3 regions of the Arthrobacter sp. K41 genome follow, and region 3 is predicted to be linked to each of the others. Evidence: riboswitches for the same ligand, from Rfam matches in the RefSeq annotation. Region 3 holds a riboswitch; each other region holds the start of a gene.
What was found. A riboswitch is a leader RNA that binds a small molecule or an ion and turns the genes downstream of it on or off. The one in region 3 is predicted to bind S-adenosylmethionine.
Positions count from the first base shown of each region.

Region 1: another riboswitch for S-adenosylmethionine. It lies ahead of AC5RTE_RS04090 (aminotransferase class V-fold PLP-dependent enzyme); the one in region 3 lies ahead of AC5RTE_RS08460 (bifunctional o-acetylhomoserine/o-acetylserine sulfhydrylase).
Region 2: another riboswitch for S-adenosylmethionine. It lies ahead of AC5RTE_RS16505 (DUF1737 domain-containing protein); the one in region 3 lies ahead of AC5RTE_RS08460 (bifunctional o-acetylhomoserine/o-acetylserine sulfhydrylase).

Region 1 covers NZ_JBNHEW010000001.1:862,555-870,255, reverse strand. The annotation lists gene smpB (SsrA-binding protein SmpB) at 1-62, shown strand, start outside; RNA gene ssrA (transfer-messenger RNA) at 140-508, shown strand; gene AC5RTE_RS04120 (S1C family serine protease) at 750-1,733, shown strand; gene AC5RTE_RS04115 (hypothetical protein) at 1,777-2,145, opposite strand; gene AC5RTE_RS04110 (FluC/FEX family fluoride channel) at 2,190-2,621, opposite strand; gene AC5RTE_RS04105 (fluoride efflux transporter FluC) at 2,621-3,049, opposite strand; gene AC5RTE_RS04100 (metal-dependent transcriptional regulator) at 3,050-3,763, opposite strand; gene AC5RTE_RS04095 (class I SAM-dependent methyltransferase) at 3,795-4,553, opposite strand; gene AC5RTE_RS04090 (aminotransferase class V-fold PLP-dependent enzyme) at 4,669-6,105, opposite strand; SAM riboswitch class IV at 6,142-6,255, opposite strand; gene hisN (histidinol-phosphatase) at 6,415-7,227, opposite strand; gene rsgA (ribosome small subunit-dependent GTPase A) at 7,276-7,701, opposite strand, start outside.
Region 2 covers NZ_JBNHEW010000009.1:59,677-67,377, forward strand. The annotation lists gene AC5RTE_RS16475 (glycoside hydrolase family 25 domain-containing protein) at 1-577, opposite strand, end outside; gene AC5RTE_RS16480 (UDP-N-acetylglucosamine 1-carboxyvinyltransferase) at 756-2,279, shown strand; gene AC5RTE_RS16485 (glutamate--cysteine ligase 2) at 2,347-3,576, shown strand; gene AC5RTE_RS16490 (DUF1905 domain-containing protein) at 3,666-3,959, shown strand; gene AC5RTE_RS16495 (O-succinylhomoserine sulfhydrylase) at 3,961-5,169, opposite strand; gene AC5RTE_RS16500 (rhodanese-like domain-containing protein) at 5,170-5,580, opposite strand; gene AC5RTE_RS16505 (DUF1737 domain-containing protein) at 5,577-5,855, opposite strand; SAM riboswitch class IV at 5,869-5,983, opposite strand; gene opgC (OpgC domain-containing protein) at 6,328-7,701, shown strand, end outside.
Region 3 covers NZ_JBNHEW010000003.1:169,446-177,146, reverse strand. The annotation lists gene AC5RTE_RS08475 (HNH endonuclease signature motif containing protein) at 1-146, opposite strand, end outside; gene AC5RTE_RS08470 (13E12 repeat family protein) at 247-1,095, opposite strand; gene AC5RTE_RS08465 (VOC family protein) at 1,331-1,969, opposite strand; SAM riboswitch class IV at 2,133-2,248, shown strand; gene AC5RTE_RS08460 (bifunctional o-acetylhomoserine/o-acetylserine sulfhydrylase) at 2,292-3,617, shown strand; SAM riboswitch class IV at 3,720-3,835, shown strand; gene metX (homoserine O-acetyltransferase MetX) at 3,848-4,963, shown strand; gene AC5RTE_RS08450 (MFS transporter) at 5,142-6,524, shown strand; gene AC5RTE_RS08445 (zinc-binding dehydrogenase) at 6,628-7,701, shown strand, end outside.

The sequences.
Region 1 (7,701 bases), on a different contig from region 3:
GCGAGCAGCAGGACAACCGCGAAGCCCAGCGCGAAATGCGTGAGCGCAACCGCCGCCGCTAGTCTGGAATGAATGGCGGTCAGGATGCGTTATAGTGGGTAGTCCGGCGGGCTTGCCAGCCGGTTTGGTAAAAGAATATGGGGATGATCGGTTTCGACGATGTTAGTCGCGACAGGTGAAGCGGGCCGAGGATGCAGAATTATCTCGTAAACGCTTTCTGCAAACCAATAAGTGCCGAATCTAAGCGCACTGACTTCGCTCTTGCTGCTTAACCAGTAAGACAGTCCGTCAGCCCGAGGTTGCTATCGCCCCGGATCCTGGCGTCATTTAGATAGCCACTGCTGTTCACCTCCGTCATCGGGGTGAACGGGACTCTTAGGTGACTGGGCCCGGATCAGCCAGCTGTTTGCGGCATGGCTGGGGCCGAGAAATTCCGACGCAAACTGCGCCCGGAGAAGCCCTGACAACACGACATCGGACGGGGGTTCAATTCCCCCCATCTCCACATTTGATATGCGTCAGCACATCCCTACGGATGGGCCGGCTCATGAGATAACACCCCGGTCTGCGGACCGGGGTGTTTTTCTTTGCCCGTGGCAGGTGCCCGCCGCGCTGCAAGTCCCCGCGTCCACGCATCGTTCACCCAAGGCGTAGCGCAGGCGGGACTCGTGGCAGCCGCCCGGTCGTTGTCTCGGGTAGGACCCGGACGTGCAGACCGCCGGGATCGGGCTACATGCAGGAGGTGCCCCATGAACCAAAGCAGCGAGCCAGTTTCGGAAGCGCCCGACGTCGACGCGCTGGATTCGTATTCGCAGACAGTCATGCGCGTGGCCGCCGCCGTTACACCTCACGTTGCCGCCTTGGAGATGTCTGCCCCGCGCCGCAACGGCCGCATGCGTCTAGGAGCCGGTTCGGCCGTGCTTTTCACCGAAGACGGCTACCTTCTGACCAATGCCCACGTGGTAGCCGGTACCCAGCGCGGGCACGCGGTGTTCGCCGATGGCAGCCGGATGGAGCTGGAGCTTGTGGGCGCCGATCCGCTGTCCGATCTTGCTGTTGTTCACGGCAGACCACCGCGGATACCGCCGGCGCAGTTCGGCGCTGCGGAGTCCTTGCGGGTAGGCCAGCTCGTGGTGGCCGTGGGCAACCCCTTAGGCCTGTCCGGTTCGGTGACGGCGGGAGTAGTCAGCGGCCTCGGCCGGGCCATTCCTGTCTGGTCCGCCGGCAACAGGCGGGTCATCGAGGATGTCATCCAAACAGACGCCGCGCTGAACCCTGGCAACTCCGGCGGAGCGCTGGCGGATACGCACAGCCGGATCGTTGGCATCAACACTGCAGTTGCAGGTGCCGGCCTTGGCCTGGCGATCCCCATCAACGCCACCACCCAGCGCATCATCTCGGCCCTGCTCAAGGATGGACGGGTACGCAGGGCCTACCTTGGCCTCGTCAGCACGCCTACCCGGCTCACCCCCAGTGCCGTCATCAGAACGGGCCAGCGGGATGCGCTGCGGGTGGTGGAGGTGCTTCCCGGTTCTCCGGCGGACAAGGCAGGCCTGGCAGCAGGGGATATCCTCCTTGCCGCCGGCGGCCGCGCTGTCAGCGACGCCGAAAGCCTTCAGCGGCTGCTCTTCTCGGACGCCATCGGCGAACCCCTCCAGCTCGCGGTGCTCCGGGACGGCACGGAAATCCGCCTCATCGCCGTCCCCGAAGAGATGACCAGCAACGGAAAGTAACGCGCCCAGTGCGCTGGCAGCAGATGCCGGGGCTGGTGTAGCACTAGTCCTGCCCCGGCACGTCCGCAATGCCCACGAAACGCGTGCCGACGCCGTCGAACTCGCTGCGGACGTATCCCTCGCGCACGCGCGGAACATCCTCAGGCCGATGGTGGCCGCACACAACGTAGGTAAAGTCGGGCCACCACTTCTTTGGCCGCGCTGCTTCTTCGTATCCACAGACGGCGCACTCAAGATGGACCCAAACAGCCCGCTTGCCGGTACGGTTGGCGCGGGACTGGACCAGCCAGGGCGGCGGGTTGTCCAGGATCTCGCCCAGTTCGGCCTCGGTCATCCACTTTGGAAGGCCGTGGCGCTGGGCCATTTCCATCGGTACATCAAGGGCAATGGCCGCGTCACGTCTGCTAATCATCACCATCCACCATACGGGAGCCTGCCAAATCGTCAGTGGTTGCGCTAAGCGGCCAGCCCAATGCCGGCCCCGGCAGCGCCAAAGCCGAGGACAAGGTTGGCCGCCACAAACCACATGGCGGAACCGAACCGCGCTTCAGCCAGCAGCCGCACCGTCGCCGTGGCCCAGGAACTGAAGGTGGTGAGACCGCCTGCCAGCCCCGTTGCCAGTGCCGTCTGCCATTCCGGAGCCAGCCCCAGCTTCAGCGCCATGGCGTGGGAAACCCCGATGAGAAAGCAGCCCAGGACGTTCACCAGCAGCGTGGCCCAGGGCCAGTGCAGCCGCGCCCTGGCCTTCCAGCCACGACCGGGACCGGCAGGGGAAGCACCAACCGCATTGGCGGTCCGGATAGAGGTGTGATGGGCAAACCAGCTGTCCACCGCGAAGCGCAGAAGGGCTCCCGCGATGCCGAACAGGCCCACCAGGACAGCAGCCATCACGAGGGGGTACCAGGCAAGCTTTCGTGGCGCCGGGCCACCAGCGTGCCGAAACGCCACCCCACGCCGGCCGCGGCCAGCCCCAGGACAACCGACAACACCAGGTAGGCCACATACAACACATGCGCCCCCGCCCGGGCCAGCTGGTCCACCGAAAACACCACCGCAGAAAACGTCGTGAAGGACCCAACCAGCCCAGGCCCCAGCCCGGCCCGCAACCAGAACGCGGTATGCGGCCTGGCGATCCAGACAGTAGTCAGCGCGGCCAGCACGAAGCTGCCCGCCACGTTGATCCACAACGTGGCCCACGGCACCGAGCCGGCAGCATCCGGGAACACCAGCCCCAGTCCGTACCGCAGTTCAGTGCCGAGTAGGCCTCCGGCCGCAACAGCAAGCCACGCGCGGCCTGCCGGCATGCCGGCGTGCATTCAGCTCTCTCCCAGCAGGCAGCCCGGGTGCGGATGGTCGCTGTGCACCCACAGTGCCGAGGTGATTTCGTCCGCGAGGTCATAGTCCCTGGTCCTGCCCGCGTTCCTGATCCGTACTACCAGGGCACCGCCGAACGGCTTGCGGCCCACCACCTCCACTTCGGCGTCGAGGTCAATCTCCTCCGCGGAAAGGTAGCGGAGCAGGTCCGGGTTTTCGTCGCTGATCCGGGTGATCCGGCCGGTATGGCCCTGGTCCAGCTCACCCATCAGGTGGGCCGGAGGCATCAGCACCTTCCCGTCCGCCGTGGGAATGGGGTCGCCGTGCGGATCACGCTGCGGGTTCCCAAGTTTTTCGGCAACGCGCTCAATAAACGTGTCTGAGACTGCGTGCTCCAGCAGTTCAGCTTCGTCATGGACCTCATCCCAGCTGTAGCCCAGCTGCTGGACAAGGTAGGTCTCAATCAGGCGGTGGCGCCGCACCATGGACAGTGCCAGCCTAACGCCGGCGTCCGTGAGCGTGATGGCACTGTAGGGCTTGTGGTCGACAAGCCCTTGGTCCTTCAGCTTGCGGACCATCTCGGAGACTGAAGAATTGGCAACACCGAGCCGCTGAGCCAGCTGGGAGGACGTGATGGGCTTGTCCTGCCACTCAGTGAACGAATAGATGACCTTGACGTAATCCTCGATGGAGGAGGAGGGCGCGCTGGTCTTCACAGCTCCAAGCCTACCCGTTGCCCGTTTCCCGTCACGCTTTGAAGGCCCGCCAGGTGAGCGTCAGGTAGGGCAGGTCAAGCTCTTCATCCTGGCCGTGTCCCAGGTGCTCGTGGAGGTACCAGTCCAGGTTGGCCAGCACCTTGTCCCGGATTGCTTGACCTGCGCGGAGGTAATAGCTTCGCGACTTGGTGAGTTCCACCAGGTCCGTGGTGGTGACGCGGTCCTGCCAATGGGTCACATGGCCCTCAAGCCCCTTGAACTCCGGTCCCACGAGCGGGCGGAAGTCCGGTTTGTACACGTCCCCGGCGTGCATGATCCGGGAGAGCCGGTGGACCCAGGGAACCGATGTATCCAGCTGGTTCCAGACCAGTCCCAGCGTTCCGTTCGGACGCAGGACGCGTGCCAGTTCCGTGCTCGCGGCCAGGGCATCGCACCAGTGCCAGGCCTGGGCAACACTGACGACGTCGAAGGCCTCCGGTGGCAGGCCCGTTGCCTCTGCGGTGGCATGGACCGCCGTGGCGCCGGGGTAGTGCGCCTGCAACTGTTCGAGCATGTCGGCGGAGGGGTCCAAGGCGGTGACGGTAAGGCCCAGGCCCAGCAGCAGTTCGGTGAACTTTCCGGTGCCGGCTCCGGCGTCGAGGGCGTCAAGGGCTCCCTGCGGCACCAGCCACTGCGCGGATTCTTCCGGGTAGCCAGGGCGGACCTGCTGGTAATGCCGGCCACCGTCCTGGAAGCTCTGGCCGAGCTCCCGTCGCCGTCCGTGATCAAGTTTGGGGCCACCCCGTACCACGTGTGGCCTCCTTCGCCTGATGCCCTGGGTATCCTTCGAATTTACCGTACCCGTCGTGCCGGCAAGGCCAGAAGGCAGAACCAGCGGGCAGCAACAGGAGCTCCCGGCAGGGAGCTCAGTCGTCGAGGCAGGGGGCCGCGCCGGCGGTTCCCGGCGTGTTGGGGGCCCAGTGCGGGTAGGTGCGGGTGTCGTTGGCGGGGACCCAGCGCCCGGCGTCCACCACGTAGTCCCACCCAAGGCCGTGGCGGCGCAGCGACTCGATGCCGGCAAGGAGCCGTTCGGCATCCTCAAGGCGTGAGCCGACGCCGAAGCTGGCGCGCAGTGAACCGGAGGGCAGGCCGAGACGCTTCAGCAGCGGGTGGGCGCAGAAGCGGCCGTCGCGCAGGCCCACACCGTGCTCAGCAGACAGGTAGGCGGCCACCAGTCCGGCGTCGTAGCCTTCCACGGAGAAGTTGACCACGCCGATGGTGTCCGTGTCCGGGTTCGTGTCCTTGAAGATCGTGTGGACGGTTACGCCGTCGATCCTCTGCAGGCCTTCCACCAGGTACGAGCGGATGGCGGACTCGTGGGCGTGCCACTGGTCCTGGTCAAGCCCGGCAATCACCTGTGTGGCGCGTGCCAGCGTGGCTGCGCCCAGGACGTTGGGGGAGCCGCCCTCGTGGCGGGCCGGGCCGGTGGCCCAGCTGACGCCGTCGAGCCTTGCTTCCTTGACGGCGCCTCCCCCTGCGAGATGCGGCGTTCCGGCGTCCAGCCAGTCCGTGCGTCCCACCAGCACGCCCGCGCCGAACGGTGCGTAGAGCTTGTGGCCGGAGAAGGCGAGGTAGTCCACGCCGTCTGCTGCGATATTGATGCGGCGGTGCGGTGCCAGCTGGGCGGCATCCACCACAATCCGTGCGCCGTGTTCGTGGGCCAAAGTGGCCAGGATCCGGACGGGAAGGATTTCCCCGGTGACGTTGGAGGCACCGGTGACAGCAAGCAGGCTCACGCCGCCCTGCTCCAGTTCGGCGCGGACCGACTCGATGGTCCCGGCGATGGTGTCGGCGGCGACAATGCTGCGGTGGGGGACGCCCTGCCACGGAAGCAGGTTTGCGTGGTGCTCGATGTCCAGGTACAGGACGTCGCCGTCGGGCCGGCCATCCGTTTCCGGCAGGCATCCAGCCAGCAGGTTCAGCGAATCAGTGGTGTTCCGGGTAAAAATCACCGAATCATCCGGACGGCCGCCCACGAATCCGCGCACGATGTTGCGGGCGTTTTCATAAACGGACGTGCTGATCTGGGACGCGTAGCCGGCTCCGCGATGGACGCTGGCGTAGAACGGCAGGATCTCGTTGAGGTAGGCCGAGACCACGGAGAGGGCGGGAGCAGAGGCTCCGTAGTCGAGGTTGGCGTACCGGACGTGCCCGCCGGAGATCAGCGGCGCCTGGATTTCGGCGCCGGTGACGGCGGAAAGCGGCCGCCCGGCAACAGCCCGGCGGGCGTCGAAGGCGGCAGCATCAGACTGGACAAATTCTGGCTGGGCGGCGGCGTTGGGGGAGACGGTGGCAGTAGTCACGGCAGACCTCACTCTGAAAGGACTCCCAGTACCGGGAATCCGCGCTTGCCGCATCCGTTCCGGACCGGCCTGGTCGTCACCCGGGGCACCCCACCGCGGTTGGAGGGTTGCCGGCCAGCAAACCGGGGTTTCGCGCTGGCACTCGTGACCTGGTTAAGAGCGTAGGACATGCAGCAGGAAGGTTCGAAGCCGGCTGGAATGTTAAGCGTTTTGTTACGCACCGACTGAAAAGTCCCGCTATGGCCGAAGAAAACGACGGCGGGCGCCTCCTTGGGGAGGCGCCCGCCGCTGATTGTTCGATGCAGACGCTTAGAGGAGATCGTCAAGGTCAGGGTTCAGCCGGCGGAGAACCTCGGAGTGCAGGATGGAATTTGTGGCCAGCGCGTTGCCGCCAAAGGGCCCGTCCTCACCCTCCAGGGAGGTGAAGCGGCCACCCGCCTCGACCACGATCGGCACAAGTGCCGCCATGTCGTACAAGTTGAGTTCGGGTTCGCAGGCGATGTCCACCGAGCCTTCAGCCACCATGCAGTAGGACCAGAAGTCGCCGTACGCACGGGTCCGCCAGACATCCTCGGTAAGGCCCAGGAAATTGTCCAGGCTGCCGCGTTCCTTCCAGCCGCCCAGGCTCGAGTAGGACAGCGAAGCATCGGACAGGTTGGCGACGTTGGAGACGCGGAGCCGGGTGGCGGCCGCCAGTGACCGTCCCATGTAGGCGCCCATGCCCTTGGCCGCCCACCAGCGCTTTCCCAGGGCCGGTGCGCTCACCACTCCGACGACGGGCTCGCCTTCATCCACCAGTGCGATCAGGGTTGCCCACACGGGGACGCCGCGGACGAAGTTTTTGGTGCCGTCGATGGGGTCGATGATCCAGCGGCGGGACCCGTGGCCGGTGCTGCCGAACTCTTCCCCGAGCACGGCGTCACGCGGGCGGGACCGGGACAACTGGCCGCGGATGGCTTCTTCTGCGGCCTTGTCCGCGTCGGTGACCGGCGTCAGGTCCGGCTTGGTCTCCACGTGGAGGTCCTGGGCCTTAAAGCGGCTCATGGTCTGGTCATCCACGGAGTCCGCCAGGACGTGGGCCAGGCGCAGGTCATCGTTGTAGCTTGAAGCGGGTTGGATCATGGTTCCAAACTACCGTCTGTGCGGGGTTCTGCTGGGAGGTCGGCCTTGTCAGTTGACGCTTCCCAGTTCCTTGGTCTCCTGCGCCTCCAGGCGTGGGTCGGTGCCCAGCAGGCGCCGCAGCGAAGCGAGCCGTGCTGCCCCCGTGGCGCCGGCGTGGCCGCCGCCCACCCAAGCGTCGAGTCCGCAGTTCACCGCCGTGGCGGTGTGCTTGCAACCGCGTTCGCAGTCCTCGATGCCGGGGGAGAGGTCCGGGAAGGAGCGCAGGATCCGGTCCGGATCCACGTGGGCCAGGCCGAATGAACGGATGCCGGGGGTGTCGATGATCCAGCTGCCTACCGGTGCGTCTGCCAGTCTCAACGCCAGCGCCGACGACGAGGTGTGGCGCCCGCGCCCCGTCACGGCGTTGACGCCGCCGGTAGCCCGTTCCGCGCCGGTCAAGGCATTCACCATGGTGGATTTGCCCACCCCTGAATG
Region 2 (7,701 bases), on a different contig from region 3:
TGCCCTCCAGCACGGCGCGGTTCGCATCCTTGTCCGTGGCGGACCAGCTGTTTTCGATTTCCACGTCAAGCCACCAGAAGTAGTCCGAGGGGTTGGTAATGCCGCGGATGTAGGCGTCGTCGAACGCCTTCGCGTAGCCGTACATGTACGCGCACGCCTTCCCGTAGTCCTTGTCTTCGCAGGAGCCATAGGGGTTATGGACGGCGGATCCGATGGGGTACTCGTTGCTGGTTGGCCACCACGAGCCGCTGCTTCCAGGGTTGGCGGTGTTGACGTAAAGGGACACTTTTGGCTGGGGCGTGATGCCGGATGAGGCTGCCGCCCACTCCAGTTGCTCTTCAAGGCATGGGTTTGTGTTGTTCGCCAGACCGTTGTTCACGCCAACGATGGCAAAAGCCTGGCCAACCGGGAAAGGCTTGCCGCATTGTGGCCAGGAGATATCGTTGCCCAGCGTCGACTGCGTGCCTTCCCCGGGGGAGGGAGCCGCGGAGGCGGGCCAGGCTGGAAGCAACAGCAGGACAGCGAACAGCAGAGCCGCCAGCCCTAGTGCCGCTTCAGTTCCCTGGGTCCGGTTCATTGTCACCTTCGCCGCCTTCGAAAGAAGAGGATTTCTCCAGTTTCCTCCGGTTAGGCGGGCAAGGTCAACAACCGTTGGAGCGGACTTCTATCGCATGTAGTGGGTAAACGCTCTCCCAGAGGCCGCGGCTGGCTACTAAATAAGCCCTCGGTAACTCATTCATGATATATTTTTCGGCATGACGCAGGAAACTACTGAACACGTTGCCGCCATGCTCCGGGATGCCCGGGGCGAGAAAGGCTGGACGCAGGGCCAGCTGGCAGCCGAGCTTGGAACAAGCCAAAGTGCCATCGCACGGATGGAACAGGGCAAGCAAAACCTGAGCCTGAAAATGATCCAGCGGCTGGAGGCAATCTTCGGCCGGAGCATCGTCAACGTGGGAAAACCGCAGATGACGCACCTTCGGGTGGAAGGCGGCCAGACGCTGTCCGGCGCCGTGGACGTCAACAGCAGCAAGAATGCCGGCGTCGCCCTGCTGTGCGCAAGCCTCATTAACAGGGGGACCACTGTTCTTCGCCGCCTCGCGCGCATTGAGGAAGTGAACCGCATCGTTGAGGTGCTCAGCAGCATCGGAGTCGAGTGCACCTGGCTCAACGACTCCGATCTCCAGCTCCGCAGGCCTGCCGTCCTTGACCTGGAGGCCATGGACGTTGAGGCCGCCCGCCGCACCCGCAGCGTCATCATGCTCCTGGGGCCGCTGCTGGATGAATCCTCGCAGTACCGGCTCCCCTATGCGGGCGGCTGCGACCTTGGCACGCGCACAGTTGAACCGCACATGCAGGCACTGCGCCAGTTCGGGCTGACAGTGGAAGCTACCGCAGGGTTCTATTCCGTGCAGGCCCCCGAAGCCGACAGCCGGGACCGTTCCTTTGTGCTGACGGAGCGCGGCGATACTGTCACCGAGAACGCCATCATGGCAGCGGCGCACCGCGAGGGAACAACCGTGATCCGCAACGCCAGCCCCAACTATATGGTGCAGGACCTCTGCTTCTACCTCCAGATGCTGGGCGTGACCATCGAGGGCGTCGGCACCACAACTTTGAAGATCACGGGACGTCCCATGATCGATGCGGAGATTGAGTATTTCCCGTCGGAAGACCCAATTGAAGCCATGAGCCTCATCACCGCCGGCATCGTGACCAACTCTGAAGTGACCATCCGCAGGGTCCCCATCGAGTTCATGGAAATTGAGCTGGCTACGCTGGAGCAGATGGGCCAGCAGCTGGAGATTTCCGGCGAGTACATGGCGCGCAACGGACGGACCCGTCTAGTGGACGTGACCACCAAGCCGTCCGAGCTGCACGCGCCGGAGGACAAGATCCATCCGATGCCTTTCCCCGGGCTTAACATCGACAACCTGCCCTTCTTCGCAGTCATAGCCGCCAACGCCAGCGGCCAGACCATGATCCACGACTGGGTCTACGAAAACCGGGCCATCTACTTGACCGAGCTGAACCGGCTGGGTGCCCAGGTTCAGCTGCTGGACCCCCACCGGATCTACGTCAACGGGCCCACCAAGTGGCGCGCGGCGGAGGTTGGCTGTCCGCCGGCACTGCGCCCCGCAGCCTGCCTGCTGCTGGCCATGCTCGCGGCCAGGGGCGTGTCCGAGCTGCGGAACATCTACGTCATCGAGCGCGGCTATGAGGACCTGGCCGAGCGGCTGAATGCCATCGGGGCAAAGGTGGAGTACTTCCAGGACTAAGCATTCACGCTTCGTCATGAAGTCCTGAGGACCGTCCAAAAACCTTTACCTGCCGCAGAATGTGTGTATGCGTACATTCGGCGTTGAGGAAGAGCTCCTGATCGTTGACCCGGAGAGCGGGGAGCCGCTCGCCCTCGCTGATGCCCTGCTTTCCGGCCGCAGGGTGGCTGCCGACGACGCCCCGGATGACTTTCGGGACCTCGAAACGGAAGACAAAACCGTTTACGACGACGACGGGATGGGCTTGAGTGCCGAACTTAAGCTGGAGCAGATTGAGACGCAGACGCGGCCCTGCCTGGAGTACGGTGTGCTGCTGGAACAAATCCGGGCAGGGCGGACGCTCGCTGACAACGCTGCCAGGCAGAACAATGCCCGGGTGGCGGCATTGGCCACCTCGCCCCTCGGGTTGTCGAGCCATACCACTCCCGATCCCCGCTATGCCAGGATGCTGGAACGATTTGGCTTGACCGCACAGGAGCAGCTGACCTGCGGCTTCCACGTCCACACCTACGTTGAGTCCCCTGACGAGGGCGTGGCCGTGCTGGACCGGATCCGGGACAAGCTTGCGGTCCTGACCGCTGTCAGTGCCAACTCGCCTTTTTGGAACGGACTTCAGACCGGTTTCGAGAGCTACCGTACCCAGGCGTGGAACCGCTGGCCCACTGCCGGTCCAGCCGGGATCTATGGGACCTATTCTGCCTATCGCCGCGTGGTCACCCGGCTGCTGGACAGCGGAGTCATGCTGGACGAAGGGATGCTCTACTTCGATGCCCGACTGTCACGGAACCACCCCACTGTGGAGGTCCGTGTGGCAGACGTTTGCCTCCGGGCCGAGGATGCAGCCCTTCTTGCCGTTCTCGTCCGTGCGCTTGTGGAGACGGCGGGCCGTGAGTGGCGCCAGGGCATCGATCCGGCGCCGGTGCCCACCGTACTCTTGCGGATGGCCTCCTGGCAGGCCAGCAGCGGAGGACTCAGCGGAGAGCTGTTGGACTTCGGCTCCTTCCGGCCGGCGCGCGCCGCAGACGTAGTGCGTTCACTGGTGGACTATCTCGCGCCGGTATTGCAGGAGCAGGGCGAGCTTTCCCTTGCCCGGCAAGGGGTGGAGGACGTCATTGCCCGTGGAACTGGGGCAGCTGAACAGCGCCGCATCCGCGACAGAGCTTTGGCCGCTGCAGCACCTGAGGATTTGGGCTTCGGCGCAGTGGTGAGGCATGCGGTAGAGGTGACGATGCGTGGCACCCTGGATCTGTCGAAGGTCGAAGAAACGCCCGATCTGCTGCGGGTCCGTCAGCCCTAGTAGGCGGGAAGGGCAGCAGGGCGTCCTCGAGGACCAGCTCAGCTGTGAAGCGCGGGTCACAAGTAACGGGTTCGTGCCATACTCGGCGGGTGACGGCCTCGTATTCCTTTGAAGCAGAACTTTGGCTGTACCCCGGTGAGGCAGGATGGCATTTTGTGACCCTGCCTCCGGACATCGCTGATGACATCCGGGTCCGCGCTGCAGGTGCCGGGACGGCATTCGGCTCGATCAAGGTCACCGCGAAGGTCGGAGAGCACTCCTGGCAGACCTCGCTGTTCCGGGACACCAAGAGCGATTCCTACCTTTTGCCGGTGAAGAAGGAGATCAGGGACAAAGCGCAGGTCGGTGCAGGTGACGGCATTGCCGTCCAGCTCTCCGTATAGGCTAAATCTGCTTCAGCGCCTGTTCGAGGTCGCCGATCAGGTCGTCCACGTCCTCCAGCCCCACGGATAGCCGCACCACGCCGTCGCTCAGGCCGATGGCTGCGCGGCCCTCCGGACCCATCGCGCGGTGAGTAGTGGTGGCGGGGTGGGTAATGAGGGACTTTGAGTCGCCCAGGTTATTGGAGATATCGATGATGCGGAGGCCGTCCAGCAGCGCAAAGGCAGCCTCCTTGCCCGAGCGGGCACCCGTCGTCGCCAGTTCCAGGGTCAGGACCGTCCCGCCGGCACTCATCTGCCGGGCCGCCAGCTCGTACTGCGGGTGCGACTTCAGGAGCGGGTACTTCACCCAGCTCACGGCAGGCTGCTGTTCCAGCCATTCGGCCAGCTGCAGGGCTGACGCCGAGGAGTGGTTGACGCGGAGGGCCATTGTTTCCAGGCCCTTGGTAAGCACCCAGGCGTTGAAGGCGGACAGCGATGGACCGGTGTGGCGCATCAGCTGCTTGACCGGGCCGTCAATGAATTCCTTGGTGCCCAGGATGGCGCCGCCCAGCACCCGGCCCTGGCCGTCGATGTGCTTGGTGCCGGAGTAGACAATCACGTCGGCGCCGAGCTGGCCGCAGCGCTGCAGCAGGGGAGTGGCGAAAACGTTGTCCACCACCACAGTGGCACCTGCGGCATGTGCCAGCTCACTGACCGCGGCGATGTCCACGATTTCCTGCATGGGGTTGGAGGGGGATTCAAAAAACACAGCGGTGGTGGGCTCGGACAACGCAGAGCGCCACTGCTCCAGGTCAGGCCCGTCCACAAAAACCGTTTCGACACCCCAGCGCGGCAGGATCTCGTTCAGGATGACGAAGCAGGAACCGAACAGGGACCGGGCGGCCACGACGCGGTCACCTGCAGCCAGCAGGGCACCCAAAGCGGTAAAGACCGCGGACATGCCCGACGCCGTCGCAAAGCATGCCTCGGTTCCCTCGAGGAGGCGGAGCCGTTCCTGGAAGGTGGCCACGGACGGGTTGCCGTAGCGGGAGTACACAAAGCGCTCGTCCTCACCGGTGAAGGCCCGTTCAGCAGCGGCTGCGGATTCGTACACGAACCCGGAATTCAGGAACACGGCCTCGCTGGTTTCCTGGAAATTGGTGCGGTCCAGCCCGCCGCGCACGGCCTGGGTGTTGCTGCTCCAGCCGGCGGCGTCTTCGTTGAAGGTCACTTAGTTCTTTCCGAGGTTGGTGGGCAGGCCGCGGTTCTTCCAGCCGTTGACGGTGCGTTCGCCGTAGCGGTCCGGCTCGCCCTCGAAGCCCTCCAGCACGTTGTAGGACGTAAAACCGGCCTGGGTGGCAGCAATCGCAGCCGCGATGGACCGCTGCCCCGAGCGGCACAGGAAGATCAGCTCCGTCGATGAGTCTTCCGGCGCCTGCTGGGTGAGGGAACTGATGAAGTCGGGGTTGGGAATGCCGCCCGGAAACGTCCACTGGATGAACAGCGGATCATTGTCGGTGGCCTTGGTGTCAGGAATGCCGATGTGGGCCCATTCGCCCTCGGTCCGCACATCCACGAGGATGGCTCCCTGCTCCAGTTTGTCCCACGCCTCCTGGGGCGTCAGGTCTCCCGCGTAGCTCATGCGTGGCCCTCGCCGTCGAACTCGAGGTCCTCGCCGGCGGCCTCAAGGTTATCCACCGCGGTGGCAACGGCGGCATCAGCGGAGGCGATCGCTGCCGGAAGGACCAGGGCCTGCGCCACTATCACCTGGCCGTCGTTGGTGGTGGCGGCCGGGCTGCCGTGAAGCACGTAGCCCTCGGCCAGGGCGGCCGAAATCCGTTCACAGAAAGTCCGGTCGTCCGGGCCGGTGACGAGCCGGTACGAAAGTCTCTCTTCAGGGGCAGGTGCGTCAGACACGACGGATCTCCTTCTCTCACGCTTGCAACACGATTCGGTCGATATGCCGAGTATTCACCTGAGGCACCCCGCCGCGGAAGGAGGGTTGCCGACCGGTTAGTCAGGGCTTGGCACCGGTACTCATTACTCACAAAAAACGTAACACTTGGCGGGCATGCCCGCACCGCCGTCGTCGTCATGTTCCGTAACTGAACCGGCCCTGCCCGCTGAGCGGCCGGCACGCCAGTTTCGGTAACGCACGACGGCGGGACTCGCCCCGGCGTCAAGGCACCTGGCGTGCTGCACATATTGATGCCGGATAAAGTTCTTTTGGGGCAGGCCGCCCCGTCATTGGAGTATCAGCTTCGGGGGTCCCATCAGCACGTCATCAGCCGCCGCGCCCAAGCGCGGGCACAACAGCCCGCTGCCTGCCCGGACTTCCCGCAACGGCTTGCTGGTCCTGACCCGCGCCACGGCCGCCTTCCTTGTTTTGATGCTGATGGCAGTCCTGCTGATAGTGCTGCCGGCGGGACCAGCCCGTGCGGCAGAGACCTTTCCGGGCGACGGCAAGCCGCTGCTGGGCGCTGTGCTGGAATGGGGCGAGGACACCGCTGCCGGTTTCGCCGGCCGCCTGGGTGCCTCACCGGCCCTGCTCGGGCACGACATAGCCATCCCGTTCCGCGCCTCGGAGAAAAATGACATCCGGGGCTTCCTGGAACAGTCAGGTGAACAAGGCGCACATGCAATGCTCACGGTGCAGCCCACGGTTCCGCTGGACCAGATCACTGCAGACACCGCTTCAGCATTCGCCGGCGAAGTGGCCGATCTGACAGGCAACTTCAAAGGCCACGTGCTGATCCGTTTTGCCCCCGACATGAATGCCAGCTGGGTGGAATGGGGCCAGCAGCCCAGCGCCTACCGGTCCGCCTTCCAGGCCGTCGCCGCAGCCTTCAACAATCTCGACGGCGGCCGTACCGCCATGGTGTGGGAGCCCTACCTGGGCAAGGACTACCCCTTCAACCGGCACCGGAATGCGCCGGTGCCGGGAAGCGAAGGTTTCGCCCTGCTCGATACCAACCGCGACGGCGCGTGGGACGGCTCGGACGCGGCCTATAGCCCTTACTATCCGGGGGACGAGGCGGTGGACTGGGTGGGGCTGACAGCATTCCACGACGACACGGCCGGCGGGGCGCCCGTCAATACCGTTCCCCGGCAGGGCGAACTTCAGGAAATGCTTACTGCATCGGGTAGCGAAAACTTTTACGCAACGTATTCGGAGGGTAAAGATAAGCCGTTCCTGCTGCAGACGTCCGCCTTCTACAGCCCGGCGTCCGGCGGCGCCACCGAAATGGAGATCAAAGCCTCCTGGTGGGACCAGGTCCTCGGCGCCGCAGGATCAACCGAATTCACCAGGACCGCCGCGGTGGTGTGGGATGAACGCACAAACACCAGGGACACGGGTGTGGCTGGCATCAACTGGCTGCTCACCGGGAACCCTGCCATCGCAGACGCAGCCCGGCAGAGGCTGCAGGCTTCCCCGCTGGTCACCGGGCCGGTCACGGAGGTTGTGGCAGGCAGCGGGCACGTGCGGGCCAACACCCTTTCAGGCCCTGCTTCCTGGACTGTTGCCGCGGCGCTGGTCATTCTGCTCGTGGCGCTATGGCAGGTTCCCCGGCGCGTGAACGCGGCAACAGCGTGGGCTTACGCCGACTCCTCCTCCAGGGATTCCCGGGTGGACCTGCTGCGGGGACTGGCCATCGTCTTTGTGGTGGTCAACCACCTGGGGATGACGTCGCTGTTTCAGTTGCTCACCCAGGAGGCCGTGGGCTTCGTGTCCGGGGCGGAGCTCTTTGTCCTTTTCTCCGGC
Region 3 (7,701 bases):
GCGCCGTCGCGGGGGTCGACGAGGACCCGGTAGAACGAGTTGGCGCCGTTGGTGACGAGGTCTCTGACCATCGAGGGCGGGATGGGTCCGTAGCCGTCCAGCATGGCGGGTTCGTCGGTGAGGCCGAGCAGGGAGAATACGGGCACGGTGACCAGGACCTGTGGCCGGATCGATGACGATGGCCCACGATGCGTTCCTGTACCTGCATCGGCGTCTGCAGCCGGGCCTGCGTCTGCGCCTGTATCGTCACTGCTGCCGGTAGTGGTTCCGCCGCTGATCCTGGCCCCGCTGGTGAGGAGGGCTGCGGCGAACTGGTCGGCCCGCAGTTGGGTGAGGCTGCGGGGCTCGTCGGGGGCCCTGAAGTCCGCGGGCGAGGGCGGTGAGCCGGTTCCAGCCCGCTACCGCCTGGTCAGCGGGCAGGTAGGCGGAGAGCCAGGCCATCCCGTCCTGGTCCGGCCGGTATTCCACCCGCCGGTCCGCCACACCCCTGATGTGCCGCTGTTCGATGGACTCGGCGTGGTGGCGCTCGCGCCAGGTCCGGGCTTTGGCTTTGAACCGGTATGCGGGGATGTCCCCGATCGGCGCGGCGGTGGATGGTATGGGTGTATCCGGGCCCAGGAAGTGGGCTTCGAGGGCGGCGGCGCCGGCAGGGTCCAGGGTGGCGGTTTCCTCCACCATGAGCTGGGCGTGCCGCCACGAGACCGTCCCGGCGCGCAGGGCCGAGAGGGTCAGCGGCAACGTGGCCACCAGGGCGTGGGAGGTGGCCAGGAACGCACCAGCGGCACGGCCGCCAAGGGCCAGGAGGCTGCCGATTTCCGCGGCGACCGCCATCTCTCGCGCCTGCATCGGGGTTTCCGGCGCCGCGACAGCATGGACGGTGTCCGCGTACGTCACCGCCGCCCGGGCCTTCAGCCCTGTGACCCGTGCCTCCACGGTGGCCGCGCCGGAGAGGATGTCCAGGCAACCATCGGCCAGGGCAGCCAACGGATCAGCACCATCAACCACCCCGGAAACCGGAGCCTCCGCTTCGGCATAAAGCACGGCAAGGGCGGCATTGATGTCCTCAAACGCCTTCGCTACCGCCGCTTTTCCCATACACCCATCATGGCAAGGGGGTCTGACAATACCGGTTGGAGTGGATGCGCAGGCAGCTGAACTACCCGTTGCCGCGCCGTCATCCGCTGGGTGCACCAGGAAACGGATTCGGCCGCCATCAGCGGGTGACGCCGTTGTCACCTGCTGATGGCGGCCGAAGCTCAGGAAAGAGCGGGCTGGTATATCCGACCGTACGGAAGCCCGGGCATCAGCCCCGCAGCTCCGCCAGGGACAGTCAGATCGTGACGGCTCCGCTGGCGGTCTCGAACGTCACCGAAAGGATCCCGGGGGTTCCGTGCGGTGCCACCCACTCCACGGCCACGTCCTCGAGCGGCTTCTCTACCGGCTCACCCAGCCATTCAGTAACGCGCTCAGCCGAACCGGCAATGGTCAGGCAGCTCATCTTGACGTTGCTTTCGTAGGCGTTGGACGGGTGCAGGGTTGGGTCGCCCTCCCACTTGAGCATGTACGGAACCTGCGGGTCTGCGATCAGACCGAGGATGCCGATCTGTTTCCAGACCAGTTCGCGGCCGTCGGGAAACTTACGGTTTCCGTTGACCGAGGAGCGGCCAAGGCGCTCTTCGAATGGTGCCAGGTCGTCAACCTCGACGCACCAGCCCATCCAGCCGCCGCCGGCGGCAGACCGCGCACGCACTGCCTGTCCGAAGGGAGCCTTGTCCGAAGCGGGGTGGTCCAGGACCTCCACCACTTCGAGGTACTTGTGTCCCGCAAGCGGGATGATCATATTCCGGGTTCCGAACCGCGGGTGTACCCCGCCCTTCACTGCCTCAACGCCGAGGGCAGAGGAGATACGTTCGGTGGTGGCAGCCAGGCCATCGTGTTCACAGGCGTAAGAGACGTGATCCATGCGCATGGCAACATCTTGGCACTTTGTGATCGGGCTCTCAGCTAAGGCAACCCTTACTGGGATTTTCCCTTGGAAGCGCTGGTTTTTCTGCGCAGGTCCCCGAAATCTTGAGGACTATGTTCGTCATAATCCTGTTCGGCCCTGTCTGCACGTTCCTACACTGAGCTCAGGTCATGAGTGCCAGCACGAAGCCCCGGCTTGCTGGCCGGCAACCCTCCACCCGCGGTGGGGTGCCCCGGGTGAGGACCTGGTTGTCCGGCAACGGCCGGATGGCAAGCGCGGCCCGCAGTGCTTCCAGCATGCCGGGCCCATGTCAAAGGAGCCTTACTTGTCCAACGGATGGTCTTTTGAAACCCGTCAGATCCACGCAGGGCAGGAGCCGGACGGTGCCACCGGCGCCCGGGCCCTTCCCATCTACCAGACCACGTCCTTTGTCTTCCCCAGCGCTGAAAGCGCCGCCAACCGCTTTGCCCTGGCCGAGCTGGCACCCATCTACACCAGGATCGGCAATCCCACACAGGAAGCGGTGGAGCAGCGGATCGCCAGCCTGGAAGGCGGCCTGGGAGCGTTGCTGCTCAGCTCCGGCCAGGCCGCCGAGACCTTTGCCGTCCTGAACATCGCCGAGGCAGGGGACCACATCGTCGCCAGCCCCAGCCTCTACGGCGGCACCTACAACCTCTTTGCCCACACACTCAAGAAATTCGGGATTTCAGTCACCTTCGTGGCAGATCCGGACAACCTGGACCAGTGGCGCGGGGCAGTCCAGCCCAACACCAAGCTCTTCTTCGGCGAAGTGGTGTCCAATCCGCGGCAGGACGTCCTGGACATCGAAGGCGTGTCCCAGGTGGCGCACGACGCCGGCGTTCCACTGATCGTGGACAACACCCTGTCCACCCCGTACCTGATCCGGCCGCTCGAATGGGGTGCTGACATTGTGGTGCACTCAGCCACCAAGTACCTCGGCGGCCATGGCTCCGCCATTGCAGGAGTGATCGTCGACTCCGGAAAGTTCGACTTTGGCAAGGACCCTGCCCGGTTCCCGGGCTTCAACACCCCGGACCCCACCTACAACGGGCTTGTCTACGCCCGCGATCTCGGCGCAGACGGTGCCCTCGGCGCGAACCTGTCCTACATCCTGAAGGCCCGTGTGCAGCTGCTGCGGGACCTCGGCTCGGCGGTGTCGCCTTTCAACGCCTTCCTCATCGCCCAGGGTCTGGAGACGCTGAGTCTGCGGGTGGAACGGCATGTTGCCAACGCCCTGGAAGTTGCCCAGTGGCTGGAAGCGCGTGACGACGTCGAATCGGTCGCCTATGCGGGGCTTCCCTCCAGCCCCTGGTACGAGCGGGGCCGCAAATACGGCCCCAAGGGGACCGGCGCCATCGTGTCGTTCAACCTTGCCGGTGGCGCGAAGGCGGGCAAGCGATTTGTAGACGCGCTGGAGCTGCACTCCCACGTGGCGAACATCGGCGACGTCCGGTCGCTGGTGATCCATCCGGCGTCGACCACCCACAGCCAGCTGTCGCCCGAGCAGCAGGTGGTGGCGGGCGTGAACCCCGGCCTGGTGCGGCTTTCGGTGGGGATCGAACATATCGATGACATCCTGGCCGACCTCGAAGCCGGCTTCCGCGCGGCCAAGGAGGCCACCGGAGCCTAGCCCTCCCGCAGGGTGGGCGCCCGGGGGCAGCAACGGGCCGGGGAAGTCACAACCAGTCACACTCTTGGCGGCAGGCAGGGGCTGTTTCGTACACTCGAACCAGGTCATGAGTGCCAGTGACAGCCCCGGCTTGCTGGCCGGCAACCCTCCTTCCGCGGCGGGGTGCCCCGGGTGAAGACCTGGCCTGCCGGTCATATGACGGCGGGCAAGCGCGTAGAAGAGGTCTTGCCATGACGGTTACCGTCACCCGTACAACTGTCCCCGAACACGGCATTGTCCGCTACGCCTCCATCGGCGGGCTGAAGCTCGAAGCCGGCGGTGACCTGCCGGACGTTGTTCTGGCCTACGAAACCTGGGGCACCCTGAACGAGGACGGCAGCAACGCCGTCCTGATCGAACATGCACTGACCGGCAGCACCCACGTGACCCGGGGCGACACCGAGGAGCCCGGTTGGTGGGAACAACTCGCCGGGCCGGACGCACCAGTGGATACCAACCGCTTCTTCGTGGTGTCCGTAAATATTGTGGGCGGCTGCTACGGCTCGACCGGGCCCTCGTCGCCTGCCCCGGACGGAAAACCATGGGGTTCGCGTTTTCCGCTGGTGACCCTGCGGGACAGCACCGTGGCCGAAGCCCGGCTGGCAGACCAGCTCGGAATCCGGAGCTGGTACGCCGTGTTGGGCGGCTCAATGGGCGGCGCCCGCGCCCTCGAATGGGCCGTCACCTTTCCGGAACGGGTGCAGCGCTGCGCCGTGATCTCCATTGGTGCCGCGAGCACGGCAGAACAGATCGCCTTCGCCCAGGCACAGACGCTCGCCATCCGGCAGGACGCCAACTTCAACGGCGGCGACTACTACGGCGGCACCGCCCCCGAGGAGGGGCTGGCCCTCGCCCGGCGGATCGCCCACATCACGTACCGCTCTCCGGTCGAGCTGGACGGCAGGTTCGGCCGTGCGCCGCAGGCTCCCGAATCACCGTTTCAAGGCGAGCAGCTTGCAGCGCGCGGGCGCTACCAGGTGGAAAGCTACCTGGACCACCAGGGCAGCAAACTGGTCCAGAGGTTTGACGCCAACAGCTATATCGCCATCACCGAAGCGCTCATGAGCCATGACATCTGCAGGGGGCGTGGAGCCCTCGTCCAGACCCTGTCCGCTTGCACTGCACGGTTCTTTGTAGCGGCGGTGGACTCTGACCGGCTCTACTTCCCGTCCCAGTCATGGGAACTGGCCCGTGCCCTCCCCGGCGAGGTGGACGTCCACCTTATCGAGGCACCCATCGGGCACGACGGATTCCTCACGGAGATCGCCCAGCTGGGGAGCCAGCTGCGGGACCATCTTTCGGAGTAACCCCGGCCCCACAAGCCTGCCCGTGTGCATTAATGCAGATGCACTCTGCATCATTCGGCGTTGAGCTGCGCGTTTGGGAGGACCATACTCGATGGGACCCGGCGGTTCGTGACCAAAACCACACGCATCCGCTACAGACTGTCCCAGTGGTGTCGAAGACGACGCCGAAGGAGTTCACATGAGTACGGAACACTCCGCCGCACGGCGGCCAGAGGAAACCGACGTCAAATCCACAGGCCTGAGGAAAGTAGTGACGGCCTCCATGGCCGGCACCGTAGTTGAGTGGTATGAGTTTTTCCTTTATGCCTCGGCCGCCACCCTGGTGTTCGGCAAAATGTTCTTCCCCAACTCAGGGACGGAACTCGACGGCATCATCGCTGCCTTCGTTACTTACGCCGTAGGCTTCGTGGCCCGCCCGATCGGCGGCATTGTCTTCGGCCACTTCGGGGACAAGTTCGGCCGCAAGCAGTTGCTGCAGCTGAGCATCATCCTGGTGGGCGTGGCCACCTTCCTCATGGGATGCCTGCCCACCTTTGCCCAGATCGGTTACTGGGCCCCGGCCCTCCTGGTGTTCCTGCGCTTCGTCCAGGGCTTCGCCGTCGGCGGGGAGTGGGGCGGCGCCGTGCTGCTCGTTGCCGAGCACAGCCCGAACAAGTCCCGCGGGTTCTGGTCCAGCTGGCCGCAGTCCGCCGTTCCCCTCGGCAACCTCCTGGCCACCGGCGTGCTGTTCACCCTTTCTGCCACGCTTTCCCAGGAAGCATTCCTCGGCTGGGGCTGGCGCGTCGCCTTCTGGCTCTCGGCCGTGATCGTGATCGTCGGCTACTACATCCGCACCAAGGTCCAGGACGCCCCGATCTTCATCGAAGCCCGCAAGGAAGTCACCGTCGAGAAGAAGGGCTACGGCGTCGCCGAAGTCTTTCGCCGCTACCCCCGCGGTGTCTTCACCGCCATGGGCCTGCGTTTCGCCGAGAACATCCTGTACTACCTCGTGGTGACGTTCTCCATCACCTACCTGAAAGTGGTCGTCCAGACCGACACCTCCCGGATCCTCCTGCTCCTGCTGGTGGCGCACTTCATCCACTTCTGCGCTGTCCCGCTCGTGGGAAAGATGTCCGACAGCTTCGGCCGCCGGCCGGTCTACATGGCGGGCGCCATCCTCGGCGGAACCTGGGGCTTTTTCGCCTTCCCCATGATGGACACCGCCAACGACATCGTCATCCTGGCCGCCATCACCATCGGCCTCCTCTTCCACGCGCTGATGTACGCAGGGCAGCCGTCAATCATGGCCGAGATGTTCCCCACCCGGATGCGCTACTCTGGCGTCTCCCTGGGCTACCAGGTCACCTCCATCGTTGCCGGTTCGCTGGCACCGATCATCGCCACTGCACTCTTGAGCAACTTCAAGTCCTCCACCCCGGTGGCCCTGTACCTGCTCGGTGCCTGCATCGTGACCGCCATCTCGGTGTTCTTCCTCAAGGAGACCCGTGGCATCTCGCTCCACGACGTGGACGCGGCAGACGCCAAGGGCACGGCCGACCTGCTGGCAGCGGCCAAGAAGTAGGCTCCGGCACCCGCCACCGCACAACACGCAGACTGCCCGACCCGCGACAACGCAGGCCCGGGCAGTTCGGCCGTCAGCCCCATCGACGAAGTCAGGATTTCCCATGAAAGCAGCCGTTCTTTACTCCACTGTCCCGCCCGGAACGAGCTACACCGACGCGCACCCCCTTCGGGTCGAGGAGCTCGACCGGCCGGAACCCCGGGCCGGCGAGCTGGGCATCACCATCACCTGCTCAAGCCTGTGCCACTCCGACCTGTCAGTGGTGGACGGTTCCCGCGTCCGGCCCCTTCCCATGGCACTGGGGCACGAGGCCGTAGGACGCGTTGCCGCAGTGGGGGAGGGCGTGACGGATGTTTCCCCCGGAGACCACGTGGTCCTCGTCTTCGTCCCCAGCTGCGGTGCCTGCCGCGCGTGCCGGGCAGGCCGCCCCGCACTCTGCCACCGCGCTGCGGAAGTCAACGGGACCGGGGACCTCCTGCACGGCGAGGCCCTGCTGCGGACGCCTGCAGGGGAACGGATCAACCACCACCTGGGGGTCTCGGCGTTCGCCGACTATGCAGTGGTGGCGCGGGAATCGGTGGTGGTTATCGACGACGACGTCCCGGACACTGTTGCAGCAATGTTCGGGTGCGCCGTACTCACCGGAATGGGAGCGGTAATGAACACCGCTGCAGTCCAGCCCGGCCAGTCAGTGGCGGTCTTCGGACTCGGCGCCGTGGGGCTTTCGGCCGTTATGGCCGCCGCTCTCGCGGGTGCCTCCTCCGTGATTGCCATCGACCCGAATGCCGGCAAACACGGGCTCGCCCTGAAGTGCGGCGCCACGGCGGTGGGGACGCCGGACGAGGCTTCCCGTCTTATTGCTGAGGCCGCGGGTGACGGCGTGGACACTGCCATCGAAGCTGTGGGATCAGCACGTGTCATCACCTCCTGCCTTGAACACGTGACCCGCGGCGGCGCCGTGGTCTCCGTGGGACTGCCGCACCCCACTGCGGAGCTGACGGTGCCCGCGCTCCAGTTCGCGGGAGCGGGCAAGCGGCTGCTCGGGTCCTATATGGGCGACGCCGTTCCAGGCCGGGACATCCCCCTCTATCTCCGGTACTGGCGGGAGGGCAGGCTCCCCGTTGAGCTGCTGCACACGGACACCCGGCCGCTGGAGGAGATCAACGAAGGCCTCGAT